DNA from 2 places in the Pseudoduganella sp. GCM10020061 genome. Region 1 is predicted to be linked to the other one. Evidence: predicted binding sites of a transcription regulator. Region 1 holds the regulator's gene; the other holds the start of a gene.
The links. Region 1 encodes NrdR, which represses ribonucleotide reductase genes. Its sites were predicted from a motif close to CACNANATNTNGTG; they were not measured.
Positions count from the first base shown of each region.

Region 1 (8,167 bases):
CGGTCGTCCGCATCGGAGAACTGCCACAACTCGCCCGCTCCCGCCGCGAACGCCTCGGGACGGGTGATATCGATCGCGAACAGTCCCTTCGCGCCCATGCCATAGCCGGATGCGAGCACGGTGCGCCATGCGTCGCCGGTGTAGGCCTCCCCTGCACCCGGGCTCCCGTCCACCCATGCGCGGTGGGCGTAGCCGGGGCTGGCGAGCTGCGGCAGCGCGGGGTACAGGGCGCGCGGGACGTACGCGAAGCGCTCGATGCCGGTCGCGGCGTCGAAGGCGTGCAGCATGCCGTCGTTGGCGCCGACGTAGGCCAACGTCCTGCGGCCCGCATGCCGCTGCCGGAATTCCGCATACCCCTCGCCCTGCACCGACACCGAAGGCGGACCGACCACAAGGGGAACAGAACGCACGATGTCGCCCAGCATGCCTGCCCGCGCCCGCATGGACTTCCCTTCATCCCTGCGTTCGCCGCGCAGGTAACGGACCAGGTCCGGGTCCATGTCCACCACGCCCGGCTCGAAGGGGACGGCGGCGCCTGTGCCGTCCGGGCGCTCGATCGTGGTGAATATATTGCGTGTGGATGGCGGCGGCAGTTTGCCGGCCGCGCGCCACGAAGCGCCCGGTGCGATGCGGCCGTCGACAAGCTCGAACCGTGCAAGGTCGCCGGACCAGCTTGCACGGTCGTAGGATGACAGCAGGATGAATCCGCCGCGGCTGTCCACGGACGCTGTCGCCATCGCGGGCACCGAACCTTGCGGCCGCACCGCGCGCCGCGCCACTGCGAGGGCCGCCTCGCGCAGCCCGGCGGCATTGGCGCCATCGAACCAGGCGCCACGGGCCGCCAGCGCGAGCGGATTCAGGCCGGACTCCGGTGACGTCTGCAGGGCGAGCGTCTCGACGGTGCCGTCCAGGTCGGCGCGTATCGGCCGCGTGGAGGACCACAGCGCGGCGCCGGCCAGGTAGAACGAGCCGGTCCCGTCCGCCCCGCCCGCCTTGCGCGCCAGGTTGACCACGCCCGCATCGAGGCCCGCACGGTCGGTCCACGCCATGACATTGAACGGCTCCCCTGGCGCGAAGGTGTCCGCCGCCCTGCCCCGGTCGAGATAGGAGGTGACCCAGTTGCCGGGCAGGTAGCGGTCCTCCACGCCGAACGGCCGGGCGACCACTGCGACCGCATTGCGCTGGCACCTCGCCAGCAACGGATCGGGCTGCGGCCCGAGCACCGCAAGCTGGCCGTCGCTTCCCGCTGATGCATCCAGTGCACGGCCCTGCAGGTAGCGCAAAGCTTCGTAGTACAGCTCCGCGGTGGGTGCATATGCCTTGTAGATGCCATCGCGGCCGGTGCGGTTGATGACATTGATCGCGCCGCTCGCCGCCGCGCCGGTATTGTCCGGATCCCGCGCGAGCACACCGGTCTGTTCGTTCCATTCGGTGCGGATGTCCTTCAGCGGCGCGCGCAGCACGCCACCGTACAGGTTGCGGTCCTCGACACCCCGGCCGGTGAGGTAGGACATCACGCCGATCCGTGCGGCCGGCGCGATCTCCTGCAAGGCGCCTTCGGGCTTGCTCGCGCTGCCGCGCGGGCGGCACAGCGCCGGCCTGTCCGCTGCGTCGTCCGCGTCGCACACGCGCACCCGCGCCGCATATTCGCCGAGGTGCTTGTCGGAGACCAGCAGGCGGCCGGTCTTGCCGCGGCGTGGCGCGTCACAGCGCTTGCCGCGGTCGGTGCGGCTGAACAGGATGCGGTCGCGGCACGACACGATATGCAGCTCGCCCGCCCCGAACGGCGCCAGCCCCGTTCCGTCGGCCACCGTCTTGCGCGCGAAGTACTCCGGATGCGCATAGAAGTCCACGCCAGGCGGGCCGTCCGGAAGCACGGCGCGCTGGAGGACGGTCATGCCGGCGGTATCGATCCAGCGGTCGCCGCCGGTCAGGCCAAGACGCAAGAGATCCAGGCGCGATGTCGCCGCCCAGTTCAGGAAATTGCCACTGAAGCCGGCGCCGCACATGTGACGCGCGTCGGCGCGGCCGTGCGCGGAAAAGTATCCACGTTCAGGCGAGAGGTCCGCATCGCCGCCGGCGCCGCCGGGTTTGCCGCTCGCAGCGGGATAGCTGTAGCAAAGGCGCGGATTGAAGTAGCCGTCGTACGTAGTCGCAGTGTCATAGGGGGCGGTATAGGCGGCAGCCGCATCGCGGTAGGTCAGCGACAGCGCGATCAGCACGTTCGGCGGGACTGCGCCGCCGGGCGCGCCAGGCGGCACCTCCGGCACCTCGAGCGTCGGCGCAGCCAGGGCGAGTCCTGCCGCGCACAGGCATGCGGCGACGGCGCCTGCAATCGGGCGTAATGGTGTCATGGGTCCACCTTGCGGTAGACCGACTGAAGCACGACACGCGTCGTCTGGCGCGCGCCGAATCCCATTGCCGTGATGCGGTACACGTTCGGCATCGGCGCAGATGCGTCCTCGCCAGCGCGCTGCACGGGAAGCGCCTCGATGATGTACTGGGGCGGGCGCGCCGGTGCGGAGCCGCCGCCCGTCGCCATGACCGCGCCAGTAAATGCGCCATACGCCACCGCCCTCGCGACCTCTCCTGCCTGCGCCAGGTCGACCAGCTGCCAGGCAGGAAGCGGGTCCGTGCGCATGCATAAGCCGGCGTCGGGCTGGCCACGGCGCCCGCAGCCCGGAGCGAATCCGCCGGTGCTGCCGCTTGCGAACATCGCGGCGCGGACGGCATGCGCATCGCTTTCGATATCGCGTTCGGCGTCGCGCAGCGCCGCCTCAGCGGCCAGCAGCGCCACTTGCCGGTCCCGCTCGGCGCGCGCCTGCTTTTCGGCCGACAGCGCAGCCTGGGCGGCAGCGATGCCGATCGCCAGCACCGCGATCATCAGGAACAGCGTGACCGCGAGCGCGGCGCCCCGCTGCGGAATACGGCTGTGATTCGCGCGCTTCATACCGGCCGGTTCCGCAGCATGAAAGTCGCCGAGAACAGGCGCCGGTCCCGGTAGCGCAATGCCTCGGGCAGCTGCGCGGCCTCGATCACGGTGCCGGCATCGCCATCGTTGCCCGGGTAGCCGGGGCCGAACAGGTGGAACGCCTCCGGCATGTCGCCGCGCCGCGCGGTCCGGGTCCCATGCAGCAGCAGGCTGACACGCACCGCGCAGACCCTTTTCCAATGGGTCTTGCGGTTGAAGTCGCGCTCGCGCGCGGCGGCATTGGCGCCGGCCAGCGCCAGGCCGGCGTCACGCGCCGCGACCGCATCGGCATTTTCATACGTGTCGGGCAGGCCATCCTGCGGCGTATCGGTGTCGATGCCATACAGGACCTGCATGGTGTCGATGCCACGGGCAATCGCTTCCGCGCGCCAGGCGTTGGGACCCCGGTACTTGCAGCGCAACTCGGCGATGCCATCGACGCCGCGCGCGACGTAGAAGATGCTCCATCCGCGCACATCGTCGGTGACGGGGAAGCCTGCGCAATTGAGCACGCTGCCGTCCGGCGTGGCGGCGTAGCGTACGGCCAGAACGTCGCTGCCGTTGACTGCATCGTCGCGCGGGTGATCGAGCCCCGGCGCCGTGCCCGGGAGCGAGCGGCTGTCCAGCCCGAGTACCATTGCAGGTGCATCGCCGGCGTCCCCGACGAACTGGTCCCAGTCCACATACGATCCCTGGCGCACCGCCCTGCCCAGCGCATCGAGCGCAAAGCGCCCCGCGTCCTCCACCGTAGCGATGTCCTCCTGCGCCACGTAGCTCGCGTTGGACGCCACCATCAGCGACGCGGCGAACAGCGACACGGCCAGGCCGACCGCCATCGCCACCAGCAGCTCGGCCAGTATCCAGCCGCGACTTGCGCCTGCGCGACCCATGGCGTCTACTCCGGCACGGGCAGCGCGACGCGCGGCCCGTCATCGCGGGTGCGGGACGAGGTGGTATCGGACCTGCGTTCGCGCCAGCCGATCTTGATGACGTAGGGCGCGCCGGCGGCGTCGCTGCACGGCCACCGGAGCGATTCGCGCGACGCGTTCCATGGCTGGGCGTCGCGGCATACCTTGATGCGGCCGCCGGGGAACGATGCGGCCAGCGCCTGCGAGACGTCGTGGATGTCGAATGCGGCGAGCTGGGTGGAGTTGCAGGCGGCGCCCGCAAAGCATCGGGCGGGAGGCGCGGCCGGACCGGCGCCGTCGCCTGCGTCGTAGTCGAATACGTAAGCCACCAACGCCGACGGGTTGGCGCGCATCCGTTCGGCGAGCGTGGCGCCGAGGCGCACCGCGGCCGTCATGAGGTCCGAATCGTGGCGCATGCGCGTTGCGACGGCCTGCGTGCCCGCAGCGCCAAGGACGCCGGCCGCGAGCACGAACATCGCCACCAGGACCTCTATCAGGGAATAGCCGCCGCAGCGCATCGTCGCCTCCGAAAGTGCGTTGGGTTCAACGCATTTCCAAGGTAACGGGGTGGGTCAGGCCGAGCGTGAGGTGGCTCAACCGTGTGCGGGGATCGAATGGAGCCGGGGAAGGTCCCCTGCGGGGAGGGCTCCCTGGATTACTTGCGGGGCTTGCCGTCGGTACCGACTTCCGCGATCGCTTCCTGGAATTCGTTCAGGTCTTCGAAGTTCTTGTAGACGGAGGCGAAGCGGATGTACGCGACCTTGTCCAGGCGCTTGAGCTCCTGCATCACGAGCTCGCCGATGAAGCCGGAATCGACCTCGCGCTGGCCGCTGGTCAGCAGCTTTTCTTCGATGGCGGCGATGGCCATGTCGATCGCATCCGCAGGCACCGGCCGCTTGCGCAGCGCGAGCATCAGGCTGCCGCGCAGCTTGGACGACGCGTATTCGGTGCGCATGCCGTTCTTCTTCACGACGATCGGCATCGACAGCTCGACCCGCTCGAACGTGGTAAACCGTTTATCGCATTTGCCGCAGCGGCGGCGCCGGCGAATGGCGTCGATATCCTCCTGCACCCGGGTCTCGAGGACCTGGGTGTCGTCGTGGTGACAGAAGGGACACTTCATCGCCGGCGTGCCGAATCAGCTCAGGACGCGTACACAGGGTACTTGTCGGTCAGCTTCTTGACCTCGGCCTTGACGCGCTCGATGGTCGCCGCGTCGTGCGGGTTGTCGAGCACGTCGGCGATCAGGTTGCCGACCAGGGTCGCATCCTCTTCCTTGAAGCCGCGGGTGGTGAACGCCGGCGAGCCCAGGCGGATGCCGGAGGTGACGAACGGCTTTTGCGGGTCGTTCGGGATGCCGTTCTTGTTGCAGGTCATGTGCGCCTGGCCGAGGATCGCTTCCGCTTCCTTGCCGGTCAGGTTCTTGGCGCGCAGGTCCACCAGCATCACGTGCGATTCGGTGCGGCCGGACACGATGCGCAGGCCGCGCGCGATCAGCGCCTTGGCCAGCGCGTCGGCGTTCTTCACCACCTGCTTCTGGTAGTCGACGAACGACGGCTCCAGCGCTTCCTTGAACGCCACGGCCTTGCCGGCGATGACGTGCATCAGCGGGCCGCCCTGGATGCCAGGGAAGATCGCCGAGTTGATGGCCTTTTCGTGCTCGGCCTTCATCAGGATGATGCCGCCGCGCGGGCCGCGCAGCGACTTGTGCGTGGTGGAGGTGACGAAGTCGGCATGCGGCACCGGGTTCGGGTACACGCCCGCGGCGATCAGGCCGGCGTAGTGCGCCATGTCGACCATGAAGTAGGCGCCGACGTCCTTGGCGACCTTGGCGAAGCGCTCCCAGTCGATCTTCAGCGAGAACGCCGATGCGCCCGCGATGATCATCTTCGGCTTCTTCTCGTGCGCCAGGCGCTCCATCGCGTCGTAGTCGATGTCTTCCTGCTCGGTCAGCCCGTAGGAGACCACGTTGAACCACTTGCCCGACATGTTCAGCGCCATGCCGTGGGTCAGGTGGCCGCCTTCGGCCAGCGACATGCCCATGATCGTGTCGCCCGGCTTGAGCATGGCGAAGAACACGCCCTGGTTGGCCTGCGAACCGGAGTTCGGCTGCACGTTGGCCGCTTCCGCGCCGAACAGCTTCTTCACGCGGTCGATCGCGAGCTGCTCGGCGATGTCGACGAATTCGCAGCCGCCGTAGTAGCGCTTGCCCGGATAGCCTTCAGCGTACTTGTTGGTCAGCTGCGAGCCCTGCGCCTGCATCACGGCCGGCGAGGTGTAGTTTTCGGAGGCGATCAGTTCGATGTGGTCCTGCTGGCGCGCGTTCTCCTTCTGGATCGCGTCCCACAGTTCAGGGTCGATGTTGGCGAGCGTATGGTCTTTGGCAAACATGAAAACTCCAATCGATAATGTGCCGGGGCACGGGCGTGTCGAAGATTAAAGCCGGGGAGCCGTCCAGCAGAATGGCCGCCCCAACGCTTTCCATCGTTTTGGCTGCCCAGGCGAACGGCATTGGACATCTCACGTTCCCCGGTGGGTTCCCACCTTTTTTGCAGCGCGGTTGATCCGGCGCGGCATTTCGCCAGTCACGTGAGACGGAAAATGGAGCCAAGATTGTAAGTTAAGTCAGCACAAGCGGCAAGAAAGCCCCTATCAATATGCATGGTCATTGTCATACAATTCACCGCTATAACAATCATCAGGATCCCACATGATCGTATTGATCACAGGTGCAACGTCGGGCTTTGGCGCCGAAATGGCGCGAACTTTCGTTAAAAACGGTTATCAGGCCATTATTACCGGGCGCCGCGAGGACCGGCTGCGCGCGCTGGCGGACGAGCTGGGCGAAAACTGCCTGCCCGTGCCGATGGACATGACCAGCCGCACCTCGGTCGAGGACGCGCTGGCGATGATGCCCCAATCGTGGCGCCAGGTGGAGATCCTGATCAACAACGCAGGGCTCGCGCTCGGTACCGCGCCGGCGCAGGAAGCGCTGGTGGACGACTGGGAAACCATGATCGCCACCAACTGCACCGGCCTCGTGACGATCACCCGTGCGCTGCTGCCCTCGATGGTCGCGCGCGGTTCCGGGCTGGTCATCAACCTCGGATCGATCGCGGGCCACTACCCCTACCCCGGCGGGAACGTGTACGGCGCGACCAAGGCCTTCGTCGAACAGTTCACGCTGAACCTGCGTGCGGACCTGGTCGGCACGGGCGTGCGCGCGACCAACATCGCGCCGGGCCTGTGCGGGGGAACCGAGTTTTCCAACGTCCGCTTCAAGGGCGACGACGCGGCCGCATCCAAGGTGTACGAAGGCACGCAGCCGCTGACCGCGCAGGACATTGCGGAGACGGCGCTGTGGGTGGCAAAGCTGCCGCCGCACGTCAACATCAACAATATCGAGATGATGCCGGTATGCCAGGGCTTCTCGCCCTTCAACATCAAGCGGAGCTGACGTCAACGTCATCCCTGCGCAGGCAGGGATCCATGCTGAGGCGGCGCGCCGTTAGCGTCTGGGCCACTTCGGAAGTCCGGCATGGGCCCCAGCCTTCGCCGGGATGGCGAATGTATCGCCACTACCCCAAATGTTAGGGAATGTTACAAACCTTGGCGATTTGCCATCCGGTAAGCTCTACTGAGCCCGCTTCGCTGTAAAGCTTGCACATAGAACAACCCATAACTACAAGTGATGACCCTGCTATGTTCGGTGACGTACATAGCTCTGTGGAAAATCGCGTAAAATGTTTCACAAGTTCACTTATGGCAATTGACATGCCTTCAGCTTTCGACTGGCCAGTCCGGGTCTATTACGAGGACACGGACGCCGGTGGCATCGTTTACTACGCAAACTACCTCAAGTTTTTCGAGCGCGCCCGCACCGAGTGGCTGCGCTCCGTGGACATATCGCAGCAGTCGCTGGCGGGCGAGGCCGGCGCCATCTTCGTCGTGCGCAGTGCCGCGGTGGACTATCATGCGCCGGCGCGGCTGGATGATGAACTAAAATTAACATTGCAGGTTGAGAAGCTTGGCCGCGCGTCGGTCGAGTTCCTGCAGCAAGCGTGGTGCGGCGAGCAGCTCCTGGCCAGTGCCCGCGTCAAAGTAGGCTGCGTGGACGCCGCCACCCTGCGCCCGCGTGGCCTGCCCGACACGGCCGCAGCCGCCATGCGCGCCGCTCACATTTGATTACCCAGAAACGTTAATAATGAACGCAGCCCAAGACCTGTCCTTTGTCGAATTAATTGCAAATGCGCACCTGATCGTCCAGTTGATCATGGCGCTGCTGCTT
Region 1 covers NZ_JBHUJS010000002.1:380,014-388,180, forward strand. Annotated here, with positions in the region: gene ACFSQR_RS05530 (pilus assembly protein) at 1-2,354, opposite strand, end outside; gene ACFSQR_RS05535 (PilX N-terminal domain-containing pilus assembly protein) at 2,351-2,950, opposite strand; gene ACFSQR_RS05540 (PilW family protein) at 2,947-3,861, opposite strand; gene pilV (type IV pilus modification protein PilV) at 3,867-4,397, opposite strand; gene nrdR (transcriptional regulator NrdR) at 4,535-5,002, opposite strand; gene glyA (serine hydroxymethyltransferase) at 5,023-6,270, opposite strand; ZMP/ZTP riboswitch at 6,368-6,478, opposite strand; gene ACFSQR_RS05560 (SDR family oxidoreductase) at 6,590-7,336, shown strand; gene ybgC (tol-pal system-associated acyl-CoA thioesterase) at 7,654-8,064, shown strand; gene tolQ (protein TolQ) at 8,084-8,167, shown strand, end outside.

Region 2 (8,167 bases), on a different contig from region 1:
ATCGCCATCATGGCCTACAGCACGCTCACGATCGCGGCATTCCACGCGGTGCTGATGGCGCTGCAGGAGACGCGCCTGCACACCCGCGACGCCGGCAAGGGCTGGCTCGCTTCCACCATCGACCAGCTGCCCGCGCTGATGACCATGGAGCGCCTGCTGTTCCGCATGATCGGGATCGGCTTTGCGCTGCTGACGCTGACCGTGCTGTCGGGCGTGGTGTTTTCCGAGCAGCTGTTCGGACTGGTGCTGAAGTGGGACCACAAGACCGTGTTCGCGCTGCTGTCCTGGCTGCTGTTCGGCGCGCTGCTGGCCGGCCGCAAGTGGCGCGGCTGGCGCGGCAAGACCGCGCTGCGCTTCACCCTGGCCGGATTCGCCACCCTGCTGTTCGCGTATGTCGGCAGCCGTTTTGTACTTGAAGTTGTGCTGCACAGGGGACTCGCATGATGCGCCTTTTGTTCTGGATCGCGCTGGTGGTCCTGGTAGTCATGGCGATTCGCGCCAAACTGCGTTCGGAGATTCGCCGCCATGGAGCGGCCGCGCGCCGCGACGACCAGCCGCAGGCTGGCGCGGCCAGCCCTGAAGCGATGGCGCGCTGCGCCCATTGCCACGTATATTTCCCGTCCTCCGAATCGGTCCGCGCGGACGGTCTCGACTACTGCTGCCCGGCGCACGTCCGCCTGCCTGCCAAGTAAATGGCACGCTTCCAGGCGCTGTCGCAGGAGTCGCGCGCCACATTCTGGCGGTCGCTGGGCACGCTGAACATCACCCGCGCCGTCATCGCGGCGGTGCTGCTGGCTTACGCGGTGCTTGGTCCGGCTACCGGCCGCCCGGTCGCCTGGCTCTACACCGAAGCCTGCATGGCCTACCTGGCGTTCGCGCTGGGGTTCGCCGCGCTCACTTATTTCGTGCGCCGCCGCTTCCTGCTGCAGCTGATGACGCAGGTGGCGGTCGACATTGCGATCATCTCGACACTGTACGTGGTCGCGGGCGGCCTGCGCAGCGGGCTGGCCATCCTCTACCTGTTCCCGCTCGCAGGCGCCGCGATCCTGGCGCCGCTCCTGCTGGCATTGTTCTGCGCGTCGGTGGTGGCGCTGTTCATGCTGGCCGAGACCACCTACAAGGTGTTCATTGCCGACGGCGACATCCCATACCTGCAGACCGGCCTGTATGGCGCCGCCTATTTCGCCGCGGTGTTCGTGGTCAACCGGCTCGCGGCCAAGCTGATCTGGCAGGAAGAGCTGGCCGTGCGCCGCGGCGTGGACCTGGCGATCCAGCAGGCCGTCAACGAGATCGTCATGGCCGACATGGGCGACGGCGTGCTGGTGACGGGGCGCGACGGCCATGTGTTCGCCGCCAACCCGGCGGCCCGCCGCATGCTGGGCCTGGGGCCGGTGGGCGGAGGCTTCCTGCTGGCCGCCGCGCCCGCGCTCGAACCGATCCTGGCAGCGTTCCAGGCATGGATCGACGATCCGGACGGGCAGCGCGTCGCGTTCGTCCATATCAAGCCGGTGGCCGACGCGGGCGGCGCCGGCGCGCCGGTGTGGAGCGGACGGCGCGGCACCTCCGCCCATCTGCAACTGCGTTTCGCACGCGCGCACACGCCCGACCCGGCGTCCGACCGCTGCGTGATCTTCCTGCAGGACGTGAGCGCTATCGAGAACCAGGCGCAGGAACTCAAGCTGGCATCGATGGGGCGGCTAACCGCCTCGATCGCGCACGAGGTGCGCAATCCGCTCTCGGCCATCAGCCATGCCACGTCGCTGCTGGCCGAGGACCTGGTCGAGAAGCCGCACAAGCGCCTGCTCAAGATCGTGGGCGACAACGTCGGCCGCGTGAACCGCATGGTCGAGGACATCCTGCAGCTGTCGCGCAAGGTGCAGCCGCACGGCGAGCCGGTGCATTTGCAGGCCTTCCTCGCCGAGGTGGTGGCGGAGTTCCAGGAAACCCACAAGCTGGCCGATGGTATAGTCGCTTTCGAGGCGCGGTCCAACCCGGCGGTGCGCTTCGATCCGCTGCACCTGCGCGAGGTGATTGCCAACCTGCTCAACAACGCGGTGCGCTACGCGAGCGGGGCGCCGGGCAGCATCCGGCTGTACGCCGTGAGCGATGGCCGGACCGAGCTGCACGTGCAGGACGACGGCCCCGGCATCACGCCCGATGTGCGTGCCCACCTGTTCGAGCCGTTCTACACCACCTCCAGCAAAGGCACCGGCCTGGGCCTGTACCTGGCGCGCGAACTGTGCATGAACAACCACGCCAACCTCGACTACGAATACCGCTTCGACGGCATGCACGGCAACCAGCGCAAGGCAAGCGGCAGGTTCGTGATCACCTTCGGCCAGCGCAACGGCATCTAGCGCAAGCAGATTTGAAAGGCAGCACTCAATGAGTTCACCCCGCATCCTGGTAGTCGACGACGAAGCAGACCTGCGCGAGCTGCTCGAGATCACGCTCGTGCGGATGGGGCTCGACGTCGACAGCGCCGAGACGCTGCGCGAAGCGCGCGCCTTCCTCAAGGAGAACAGCTACGCGCTGGTGCTGACCGACATGCGCCTGCCCGACGGGCTGGGACTGGAACTGGTGCGCGAGGTAGCCGCGAGCTACAAGTCGACGCCGATCGCGGTGGTCACCGCGTACGGTTCGGCGGACAACGCCGTCATCGCGCTCAAGGCGGGCGCCTTCGACTACGTCTCCAAACCCGTGGTGCTGGACGAACTGCGCGTGATGGTGCAGTCCGCGCTGCGCCTGTCCGCGCCGGGTCCGGACGCGGCCGCGGCCACGCCGCCGTCGCGCCTGATCGGCGGCTCCGAGAAAATGCAGGCGCTGCGCGCGCAGATCGGCAAGCTGGCGCGCTCGATGGCGCCGATTTCCATCACCGGCGAATCGGGCAGCGGCAAGGAACTGGCCGCGCGCGAAATCCACGCGCAGTCGACGCGCGCCGGCAAGCCCTTCATCGCGGTGAACTGCGGCGCGATCCCGGAGGCGCTGATGGAAGCGGAGTTCTTCGGCTACCGCAAGGGCGCGTTCACGGGCGCGGCGGACGAGCGCGACGGCTTCTTCCAGGCCGCCAATGGCGGCACGCTCATGCTCGACGAAGTGGCGGACCTGCCGCTGGCGATGCAGGTCAAGCTCCTGCGCGCGATCCAGGAGCGCCGCGTGCGCAAGATCGGCGCGACCGTGGAGGAGCCGGTGGACGTGCGCATCATCAGCGCCACGCACCAGGACCTGGCGAAGTGTGTTGAAAACGGCAAGTTCAGGCAGGACTTGTTCTACCGCTTGAACGTCATCGAACTGGCGCTGCCGCCGCTGCGCGAGCGCCTGGACGACCTGCCGATGCTGGCCGATGCGGTGCTGGCGCGGCTGGCGCCGGCCCGGCAGGCTCCGGCGCGGCTGGGACCGGGCGTGATGGATGCGCTGCGGGCGTACAGCTTCCCGGGCAATGTGCGCGAGCTGGAGAACGTGCTGGAACGCGCACTGGCATTTGCCGCGGACGGCGTGATCGAAGTGGGGGACTTGTCGCTCAAGGCGGCGCGGCCGGCCGAGCAGCGGGTGCCGGCAGCGGCGCTCGTGCCGCCAGCGCCACCGCCGCCGCACCCGGTTTCCGCGCAACCGGAGGTCGCCGAGCGTGGCGCACCGGCGGTAGCGCCGGCTGCGGCGCGGCCCTCGTTGCCCCATGTGCCGGATACGCTGCCGAGCGACCTGCCCGCTTATTTGGAACAGGTGGAGCGGGAGATCATCCTGCGGGCACTGGCGCAGACGCAGTTCAACCGCACCCAGGCGGCGCAACTGCTGGGGATCAGCTTCCGGCAGTTGCGTTATCAGATGCAGAAGCTGGACATCCAGGCGCCCGAATAGCGGTGCCCCGTCTGCCAGCGTTTGGCGGAAATGACTATTTATATGGCGATTCCGCCAAAAAGCCGGGGACGGTATTGCCGCCTTGGCGCCGCCGCGGACAGTCCCGTTCCCGGAGCCTCATGCATACGTAAGTTAGTGCTCGCTAACCGCGCAAGGCTTTCCGTTCGCGGCCTTTCCAAAGTCAAGTGTGCACGGGAAAAAAATAGACAAAAATTTAGGTTTGGAGTTGTTGCACAGGGCAATTTCAGGCACTACAATTAGTCCCATCTTAAGACTCATCACTAGATGTAGTAGCAAAACGGGGAACTCTCCCCAAGTAGTAGATTCCACACAATTGAAGCGAAAGCCAGCTGGCGGCATCGGTTGGCGGGGTTTTTTCTGCCTTATTAATGAATAACGAAGCGGCGGCACGACCGTCGCACTGTTGGGGGCCCAATGCAAACTTCTCAAGACATTTCCACTTCCCACGCTTCCGCTACCACGGCCGCACCACGCGCTGACGTGTCGGCCACCGAGGCGGCTTCGCGCGGCGACTACCGCATCATCCGCCGTAACGGCGCCGTGGTCGCGTTCGAGCCGTCCAAGATTTCGGTCGCGATGACCAAGGCCTTCATCGCCGTCAACGGCGGCCAGGCCGCCCAGTCCGCGAGCATTCGCGACCTGGTGGAACAGCTGACCAACAACGTGGTGGCTGCGCTGGTGCGCCGCCAGCCGTCCGGCGGCACCTTCCACATCGAAGACGTGCAGGACCAGGTGGAACTGTCCCTGATGCGTTCGGGCGAGCATGACGTCGCGCGCGCCTACGTGCTGTACCGCGCCAAGCAGATGGAAGAGCGCAAGGCCGCGCGTGAAGCGCAAGGCGCGCCAGTCGTGGCTGCACCGCAGATCCACGTGGTCGACGGCGGCACCCGCCGCCTGCTGGACATCGAAGAAGTCCGCTCCCTGATCGGCGCCGCCTGCGTCGGCCTCGAAAAGCACGTCGACGCCGAAGCCATCCAGGCCGAAACCGTCAAGAACCTGTACGACGGCGTGCCGGTCGAAGAACTGCACAAGTCCGCCATCCTGGCCGCCCGCGCGCTGATGGAAAAGGATCCTGCGTACAGCCAGGTGACCGCACGCATCCTGCTGCACACCATCCGCAAGGAAGTGTTCGGCCAGGAAGTGCCGCAGGCGAAGGCCGCTGCGCACTACGTGACCTACTTCCCGCAGTACATCGCCAAGGGTATCGCCAACGAACTGCTCGACCCGCAGCTGGCAACCTTCGACCTGGACAAGCTGGCCAAGGCGCTGGTCGCGGACCGCGACCTGCAGTTCGGCTACATCGGCCTGCAGACCCTGTACGACCGCTACTTCCTGCACGTGCGCGACGTGCGCATCGAGATGCCGCAGGCGTTCTACATGCGCGTCGCGATGGGCCTGGCGCTGAACGAAACCGACCGTGAAGCGCGCGCCATCGAGTTCTACAACCTGCTGTCGACCTTCGACTTCATGTCGTCGACCCCGACCCTGTTCAACTCGGGCACCCTGCGTTCGCAGCTGTCCTCGTGCTACCTGACCACCGTCTCGGACGACCTGGAAGGCATCTACGACGCGATCAAGGAAAACGCACTGCTGGCCAAGTTCGCCGGCGGCCTGGGTAACGACTGGACCCCGGTGCGCGCGCTGGGCGCCCACATCAAGGGCACCAACGGCAAATCGCAGGGCGTGGTCCCGTTCCTGAAAGTGGTGAACGACACCGCCGTCGCGGTCAACCAGGGCGGCAAGCGCAAGGGCGCGGTCTGCGCCTACCTGGAAACCTGGCACATGGACGTGGAAGAATTCCTCGACCTGCGCAAGAACACCGGCGACGACCGCCGCCGCACCCACGACATGAACACCGCGAACTGGATTCCGGACCTGTTCATGAAGCGCGTGATGGAAAAGGGCCAGTGGACCCTGTTCTCGCCGTCGGAAGCGCCAGACCTGCACGACAAGGTCGGCAAGGCCTTCGAAGAAGCCTACACCGGCTACGAAGCCAAGGCGGCGCGCGGCGAAATGCGCGTCTTCAAGAAGGTCGAGGCGCTGGACCTGTGGCGCAAGATGCTGTCGATGCTGTTCGAGACCGGCCACCCATGGATCACCTTCAAGGACCCATGCAACATCCGTTCGCCGCAGCAGCACGTGGGCGTGGTCCACAGCTCGAACCTGTGCACCGAGATCACCCTGAACACCAATGAATCGGAAATCGCGGTCTGCAACCTGGGCTCCGTGAACCTGCCGGCCCACATGAAAGAGGGCAAGCTGGACCACGTCAAGCTGCAGAAGACCGTGCGCACCGCAATGCGCATGCTGGACAACGTCATCGACATCAACTACTACGCTGTCGACAAGGCCCGCAACTCGAACATGCGCCACCGTCCGGTCGGCATGGGCGTGATGGGCTTCCAGGACTGCCTGCACATGATGCGCGTGCCGTTCGCCTCGCAGGAATGCGTGGAGTTCGCCGACACCTCGATGGAAGCCGTCTGCTACTACGCCTACCTGGCATCGTCAGAGCTGGCCGAAGAGCGCGGCCGCTACGAGTCGTACGCCGGTTCGCTGTGGGACCGCGGCATCCTGCCGCAGGACTCGATCAAGCTGCTGGCCGAAGAGCGCGGCGCCGACTACCTGCAGCAGGACACCTCGTCCAAGATGGACTGGACCGTGGTCCGCGAGCGTATCAAGCAGCACGGCATGCGCAATTCGAACTGCGTGGCGATCGCTCCGACCGCGACCATCTCGAACATCATCGGCGTGTCCGCTTGCATCGAGCCGACCTTCCAGAACCTGTACGTGAAGTCCAACCTGTCGGGCGAGTTCACCGAGATCAACGCCTACCTGGTGCGCGACCTGAAGGCGCGCGGCCTGTGGGACGAAGTGATGATCGCCGACCTGAAGTACTTCGACGGCTCGCTCTCCAAGATCGACCGCGTACCGCAGGACCTGCGCGACATCTACGCTACCGCGTTCGAAGTCTCGCCGACCTGGCTGGTGGAAGCCGCATCGCGCCGCCAGAAGTGGATCGACCAGGCCCAGTCGCTGAACATCTACATGGCCGGCGCATCGGGCAAGAAGCTGGACGAGACCTACAAGCTGGCATGGCTGCGTGGCCTGAAGACCACCTACTACCTGCGCACGATCGCCGCGACGCACATGGAGAAGTCGACCTCCCGCACCGGCGCGCTGAACGCAGTGGCAGTGGACGGCGGCATGTCCGCCTCGGCGACGGCGGCTGCAGCAGCGGTCACCGCAGCTGCAGCGCCGGCAGCAGTCGAAGAAGGCGCCGCCTGCTACCTGCGTCCAGGCGACGACGGTTTCGAGGAATGCGAAGCCTGCCAGTAACCTAAGCGAAGAGGGGACTGTCCCTATGGGACTGTCCCCCGCCTTAAGCCCAGGGGACTGTCCCCAACGGGGACCGTCCCCAGCTTTTCAGCCAGAACAGAACCACCTACAAAATAAACGAGGACGAACACAATGCTATCTTGGGATGACGAAGCCGCTTCCAGCGCCGCGCCAGCCGCGCGTCCACAAGCCCCAGCCGACACCGGCGCCACCGCAGAGCAGGTGGCAAAGCGCGTTAACGCCGACGACAAGCGCATCATCAATGGCAAGACCGACGTGAACCAGCTGGTCCCATTCAAGTACAAATGGGCATGGGACAAGTACCTGGCCGGCTGCGCCAACCACTGGATGCCGCAGGAAGTGAACATGCAGCGCGACATCGAGCTGTGGAAGAACCCGAACGGCCTGTCCGAAGACGAGCGCCGCCTGGTCAAGCGCAACCTGGGCTTCTTCGTCACCGCCGACTCGCTGGCCGCGAACAACATCGTGCTGGGCACCTACCGCCACATCACCGCCCCCGAGTGCCGCCAGTACCTGCTGCGCCAGGCGTTCGAAGAGGCGATCCACACCCACGCCTACCAGTACATCGTGGAGTCGCTGGGCCTGGACGAGAAGGAGATCTTCAACGCCTACAACGAGATCGATTCGATCCGCGACAAGGACCAGTTCCTGATCCCGTTCATCGACACGCTGACCGATCCTGAGTTCAAGACCGGCACCGTGGAGCAGGACCAGAAGCTGCTCAAGTCCCTGATCGTGTTCGCCTGCCTGATGGAAGGCCTGTTCTTCTACGTCGGCTTCACCCAGATCCTGGCGCTGGGCCGCCAGAACAAGATGATGGGCGCCGCCGAGCAGTACCAGTACATCCTGCGCGACGAGTCCATGCACTGCAACTTCGGCATCGACCTGATCAACACGATCAAGATGGAAAACCCGCTGCTGTGGACCCCGG
Region 2 covers NZ_JBHUJS010000003.1:591,662-599,828, reverse strand. Annotated here, with positions in the region: gene ACFSQR_RS10070 (inner membrane protein YpjD) at 1-444, shown strand, start outside; gene ACFSQR_RS10065 (PP0621 family protein) at 441-692, shown strand; gene ACFSQR_RS10060 (sensor histidine kinase) at 693-2,357, shown strand; gene ACFSQR_RS10055 (sigma-54-dependent transcriptional regulator) at 2,386-3,855, shown strand; gene ACFSQR_RS10050 (ribonucleoside-diphosphate reductase subunit alpha) at 4,291-7,215, shown strand; gene ACFSQR_RS10045 (ribonucleotide-diphosphate reductase subunit beta) at 7,348-8,167, shown strand, end outside.
Region 2: a site for NrdR is predicted at 4,135-4,148, ahead of ACFSQR_RS10050 (ribonucleoside-diphosphate reductase subunit alpha). Genes of this name have one in related genera too.